Regions from separate parts of the Clostridium sp. JNZ J1-5 genome, predicted to be linked through region 2. Evidence: a T-box and tRNA genes for the amino acid it is inferred to sense, from the RefSeq annotation. Region 2 holds a T-box; the other holds one or more tRNA genes.
What was found. The T-box of region 2 lies ahead of alaS (alanine--tRNA ligase). A T-box ahead of a tRNA ligase gene usually reads a tRNA of that ligase, here a tRNA-Ala.
Positions count from the first base shown of each region.

Region 1: it encodes a tRNA-Ala, which carries the amino acid that the T-box ahead of alaS (alanine--tRNA ligase) is inferred to sense. The anticodon was not compared.

Region 1 covers NZ_CM132773.1:2,010,233-2,013,663, forward strand. Annotated here, with positions in the region: rRNA gene ACWW38_RS09795 (23S ribosomal RNA) at 1-1,049, shown strand, start outside; rRNA gene rrf (5S ribosomal RNA) at 1,157-1,273, shown strand; tRNA gene ACWW38_RS09805 (tRNA-Ile) at 1,279-1,355, shown strand; tRNA gene ACWW38_RS09810 (tRNA-Ala) at 1,359-1,434, shown strand; gene ACWW38_RS09815 (HD domain-containing protein) at 1,573-2,073, shown strand; gene ACWW38_RS09820 (3H domain-containing protein) at 2,086-2,598, shown strand; gene ACWW38_RS09825 (UPF0182 family protein) at 2,624-3,431, shown strand, end outside.
Region 2 covers NZ_CM132773.1:208,320-211,750, reverse strand. Annotated here, with positions in the region: gene ACWW38_RS01120 (PRC-barrel domain-containing protein) at 1-39, shown strand, start outside; gene ACWW38_RS01115 (AI-2E family transporter) at 29-1,060, shown strand; T-box leader at 1,151-1,340, shown strand; gene alaS (alanine--tRNA ligase) at 1,421-3,431, shown strand, end outside.

The DNA.
Region 1 (3,431 bases), 1.8 Mb from region 2:
TAAGGGGAATGCTTAGCGCAAGCGAAGGTGTGAACTTAAGCCCCAGTAAACGGCGGCCGTAACTATAACGGTCCTAAGGTAGCGAAATTCCTTGTCGGGTAAGTTCCGACCCGCACGAATGGCGTAATGATTTGGGCACTGTCTCGGCAGCAAATCCGGTGAAATTGAAGTGCAAGTGAAGATGCTTGCTACCCGCGGTTGGACGGAAAGACCCCGTAGAGCTTTACTGTAGCTTAGCATTGAATTTCGGTATTGTCTGTACAGGATAGGTGGGAGACTTAGAAGCGAGAGCGTCAGCTTTCGTGGAGTCGTCCTTGGGATACCACCCTGATAGTACTGGAATTCTAACTGGCGGCCATGAATCTGGTCACAGGACATTGCTAGGTGGGCAGTTTGACTGGGGCGGTCGCCTCCTAAAAGGTAACGGAGGCGCCCAAAGGTTCCCTCAGCGCGGTCGGAAATCGCGCGTAGAGTGTAAAGGCAGAAGGGAGCCTGACTGCGACACATACAGGTGGAGCAGGGACGAAAGTCGGGCTTAGTGATCCGGTGGTTCTGTATGGAAGGGCCATCGCTCAACGGATAAAAGCTACCTCGGGGATAACAGGCTGATCTCCCCCAAGAGTCCACATCGACGGGGAGGTTTGGCACCTCGATGTCGGCTCGTCGCATCCTGGGGCTGTAGTCGGTCCCAAGGGTTGGGCTGTTCGCCCATTAAAGCGGCACGCGAGCTGGGTTCAGAACGTCGTGAGACAGTTCGGTCCCTATCCGCCGTGGGCGTAGGAAATTTGAGAGGAGCTGTCCTTAGTACGAGAGGACCGGGATGGACTGACCTCTGGTGCACCAGTTGTTCCGCCAGGAGCACAGCTGGGTAGCTATGTCGGGAAGGGATAAACGCTGAAAGCATCTAAGCGTGAAGCCCACCTCAAGATTAGATTTCCCATAGCGTAAGCTAGTAAGATCCCTGGAAGACTACCAGGTTGATAGGTCAGAGGTGTAAGTGCAGCAATGCATTAAGCTGACTGATACTAATAGATCGAGGGCTTGATCAAATATTAATTCACTGTGCAATTTTGAAAGAACAAAAGTTTTTTCAAAAAACTCGTTGACAGAATTAAAAAAAGCTGATATAATTTTTATCTGTAACGAGGAAAAATAATCTGGTTATTATGGCTTGAAGGTAACACCCGTACCCATTCCGAACACGAAGGTTAAGCTTCAAAGCGCCGATGGTACTGCACTGGAGACGGTGTGGAAGAGTAGGTCGTAGCCAGGTCCAATGGATCTTTAGCTCAGTTGGTTAGAGCAACCGGCTCATAACCGGTAGGTCCGGGGTTCGAGTCCCTGAAGGTCCACCATTTGGGGGTATAGCTCAGCTGGGAGAGCACCTGCCTTGCACGCAGGGGGTCAAGAGTTCGAATCTCTTTATCTCCACCATAAAACAGTCTTGAATTAATCAAGACTGTTTTTTATTTTATAAATATTTTATTTTGTATTACTTTGTTATTTTTGTAAAGATATAAAATAATGTGGTATTATATAATTAGTTATTTAAATAGCAAGAGGTAGTGAATAATGATATTATACAGAGTTAAACAATTTTATTGGGGAATAAATTCTAAAGTTAGTAAAAAAGATAAGGATTTTATAAATAAATATTTAGATAAAGATGAATTAAATCTTTTTAATAAACTAAAAGTTTATGATCAAACACACTCAATAAGAACAGCAAGGGATGTCAAAGCAGCATACAGCGATTACAATATAGAAATAGAGGAATATACTTTTGTTAAAGTGGCTTTGTTGCATGATATAGGAAAAATAGAAAAAAGTTTAAATTTAATAGAGAAATCAATTATAGTCTTATTAGATAAATTTACAAAAGGTAAAATTAAAAATTTTTCTAAATCGAAAAAAATAGATATATACTATAATCATGGAGAAAAAGGATATGATATTTTAAAAAATTATATAGATAATAAAAAAATATTAGATTTAATTAGAAATCATCATAGTAACGATATAAAATATGATAAAGAATTAGAAATATTAAAAATGTGTGATAGTAAAAATTAAGGTGGTGATAATATGACATCTAAGGAGAGAAGAGAATATATTAAAGAATTATTAAATGATATAAAGAAGCCTAAAAAAGGTCAAGAATTAGCTGAGGAGTTAAGAGTCACTAGACAAGTAATAGTTAAAGATATAGCTATTCTAAGGGCAGAAGGAACAAAGATAATAGCAACTCCAGAAGGATATATGATTCCAAGTGATAATAAAAAAGGTATAGAAAAAATTATAGCTATTTCCCATAGTAGAGAAGATATAGAGAATGAGCTGCAAATTATAGTTAAGTATGGTGGATTGATAAAAGATGTGATAGTTGAACATCCTCTCTATGGGGAAATTAAGGCCATGTTGATGGTAAAAACACCTTATGATGTCCAAAATTTTATAAGCAAAATAAAACAGTATGATGCTGAACCTTTGTTATCACTTACTAGAGGGATTCATCTACATACTATAGAGGCAGATACGAAAGAAAATATGAAAAAAATTATTGATGAATTAAGAAATAAAGGTTATCTTATTGATTAATATATAAGATTATCAGGGGGATTATATGAAAAAAAAGAGACTTTTTATAATAGTAATTTTAATTATAGGCTTGATTATAGGCTTTTTAAATCAAATACTTAATATTATCATTAACGCTAAATGGTTTAGCGAATTAGGTTATTTTTCAGTATATTTTACTAAAATAACTGCTACCTTAAAATTAATGATTCCCATATTTGCAATTTGTTTTTTAGCAATATGGATATATTATAAGAGTATAAGGAAGAGCGTTATAAAGTTTAAGACTGTTGTAGAAGTAGATACATTAAGAGAAAAAAGAGAAAGAAAAATATTTATTTTATTTAACTCTATTGTTTCGTTGTTAATATCATTCTCATTTGCAGTAACCTACTGGTATAGAGTACTTCAGTTTACTAATTCAACTAAGTTTAATGTACAAGATCCAATTTTTAATATGGACATATCATTTTTTATATTTAAATTACCATTAATAGAGTCATTGTACGGAATAATTATGTCTTTGTTAGTATTTTTAGTTATAGCTACAGTGGTAATTTATTTTGTTTTAAGTGCTAGAGATAGGATAGTGTTTGGTAGACAAACATCTACTGACTTTTCTAAAATAACTAATTTTAAAAGTGGTATAACTAAATTTGCAGGTAAACAGCTGGCAGTTATAGGAGCACTTTTACTTGCATTCATATCTCTTGGATATGCAATCAAGGCTTGGAATTTAGTGTATTCTCCAAGGGGGGTAGCTTTTGGAGCTAGTTATACAGATACAAAGATAACTTTGAAATTTTATGAGGTGATAGTAGTTGTTTCATTGATTTCTTCTATTGTAGTATTTA
Region 2 (3,431 bases):
ATACCACATGAGTTAATGGAAGTGGATTATGATGAATAAAATATTAAAAAATAAATTTATAAAACCAATAATATATTTTATAGTTATAGCTATTTTTATATTTTTAATAGTTAAAGTAACAATAATAAAAGAGATAATATCTTTAATTATACTATCATTTATACTATCCTATACTTTAAGACCTCTATATAAGGCTCTTATAGAAAGAGGCATAAAGTCACAAAATGCTGCTCTGATTCTAATATTAAGTTTGGTTATAGGGGCTATAATTATTCTTACAGTTTTAATACCATCGGTATTTAGAGAAAGTTTAAGCTTAGGTAGCTCATTAGAGGAGATAGAACAATACACTAGTAACCTATACCATAAAATGAGATTGATAGGTAACAATAAAACTATATATACTATTTTTGATAATATATATAATAAAGCAAATAACTTTCTAATTCATCTTTTTGATAAGCTCTTAGATACTACAGGAGAATTAGGTGAAAATGCATTGGCTTTCGTGATTGTTCCAATAATAACTTATTATTTTTTATCGGATAGTGAATACATAGGAAACAAGCTTCTTTTACTATGCCCTTTAAAGGGAAGAAAAATAATAAAAAAGATAAACAAAGATATAGATAAAATATTAGGAAGATATATTGTTGGTCAGTTTATGTTGTGCGCATTAGTTAGTATATTAACTTTTATTATATTATTTTTCTTAAAAGTAAAATTTCCTATAATACTTTCTATATTAAATGGTTTATTTAATATAATACCTTATTTTGGACCTATATTTGGAATGGTACTTCCCGTGATTGTTGCTTTTTTAACATCATCTAAAACTGCACTATACACTATTATATGGTTATATGCTGTACAATTAGTAGAAGGAAACATATTATCGCCAAAAATAACAGGTGAAAGTGTCAGTATGCACCCTTTAGTTGTTATAGTTCTACTTTTAATAGGTGGAAAGGTTGGAGGGTTTTGGGGAATGGTTTTAGCGGTTCCTATTGGTGTTATAATAAAAGTAATATACGATGATTTGAATTATTATTTATTTTAATAATATATAAGTATTTCTAGAATATTGACATAAATGCTATTTTTTCTTATAATCAAACTATCTTTACTTTGAGAGTGCATATAATTATATAGCAAGGTGATGAATGGAATGAGTAAATATTTTAGTGTCATATAGAGAGGAAGTGGTTGGTGTAAACTTCTTGATACGAATATTGAAGCTATCTAGGAGCCATAATGTTTTTAAGAGGTATATTTTACATAATTGAGATTTGTGTATTGTATATAATTAGGGTGGTACCGCGAAAACTTTCGTCCCTTTAGGGAGTGAGAGTTTTTTTTGATTAGAAGAGATGTAAACACAAAACATATTTTAAAGATATTATAATGGAGGTAATTACGAATGCAAAAAATGGGATTAAATGAAGTTAGAGAAGCATATTTGAAGTTTTTTGAAGGAAAACAACATTTAAGACTTCAAAGTTTTTCACTTGTACCTAAAAATGATAAGAGTCTTTTATTAATAAATGCAGGTATGGCACCACTGAAACCATACTTTACAGGATTACAAACTCCTCCAAACAAGAGGATCACTACTTGCCAAAAATGTGTAAGAACAGGGGATATTGAGAATGTAGGAAAAACATCTAGACATGCCACTTTCTTTGAAATGCTTGGTAATTTCTCTTTCGGAGATTATTTTAAGAATGAAGTAATTCCTTGGGCATGGGAATTTGTTACAGAAGTTTTAAAGCTACCTAAAGAAAAGTTATACGTTACAATATATTTAGATGACGATGAAGCTTATGAAATATGGACATCTAAAACTGATGTTAATCCTAAACATATTTTTAGATTGGGAAAAGAAGATAATTTCTGGGAACATGGGGTAGGACCATGTGGTCCATGTTCTGAGATACATTTTTATAAGGATAATGGTGAAATAGTTTCAGCAGAAGATTTTGTAGAAAAGTCTGAAACAGATAGAGCTGTTGAGTTTTGGAATCTTGTTTTCACACAATTTGATAAAGATGAAGAAGGAAATTATAACAGATTAGATTTCCCTAATATTGATACAGGTATGGGACTTGAAAGAATGGCTACTATAATGCAAGGGGTAGACACAATATTTGAAGTTGATACTATAAAGAGCATACTTGACAAAGCATCAGAATTATCAGGAGCTAAATATGGAGAAGATAAAAATAAAGATGTTTCACTAAGAATTATAACTGATCATGTAAGAAGTGTGTCCGTTATGATAAGTGACGGAGTTCTTCCATCTAATGAAGGCAGAGGCTATGTGTTAAGAAGATTGCTAAGAAGAGCTGCAAGACACGGAAGAACATTAGGTATAAATGGTGCATTTTTACATAAAATAGTGGATGTTGTAGTTAAAAACTCAGGAGAGGCTTACCCAGAGTTAAAAGAAAAAAGTGACTACATTAAAAAGGTAATTTTATTGGAAGAAGAGAGATTTGGAGAAACAATTGATTTAGGAATAGAAATACTAAAAAATTATATTAATGATATAGAAGAAAATAATGAGAAAATGCTATCAGGAGAAAAAGTATTTAAATTATATGATACTTACGGATTCCCTGTTGAATTAACGGAAGAGATACTTGAAGAAAAAGGAATAAGTGCAGATATTAATGGATTTAATGAAGAGATGAAAGCTCAAAGAGCAAGAGCAAGAGCAGCTAGAGCAGAAAGCACTTATATGGGAACAGATGTTAAAGTATTAGATACAATTCCTTCAGATATAGAAACAAGATTTGATGGATATAATAAATTAAAATTAAATTCTGTTGTGAAGGCTATTATAAAAGATGATGAGTTCGTAAGCACAATAGAAGAAGGATCAAAAGGCATAATAGTTACAGAAGTTACTCCTTTTTATGCAGAAATGGGCGGTCAAGCAGGAGATAAAGGAATCATATTTAATGATAAATTTACTGCAAAGGTTGAGGACTGTAAAAAGAATATTGGAGGCAAGACAGTTCATTTTGTAGAAATTTTAAATGGTACTATCAATGTTGATGAAGAAGTTACATTGGAAGTAGACAAAGTAAGAAGAGGAAAGATAGCTAAAAATCATAGTGCTACACACATGCTTCATGCAGCATTAAGAGAAATTTTAGGAGAACATGTTCACCAATCAGGATCATATGTAGATGATGAAAGATTAAGATTTGATTTTACTCATTTTTCAGCTATGACTCAAGAGGAGTTAAAAAAAGTAGAAGATTTAGTGAATGAAAAAATAATGGAATTATATCAAGTATCTACAGATGAAATGACCTTAGAAGAAGCTAGACAATCAGGAGCTATGGCATTATTTGATGAAAAATATGGTGACAAAGTAAGAGTAGTTAAAATGAGTGACTTTAGCGTAGAACTTTGTGGAGGAA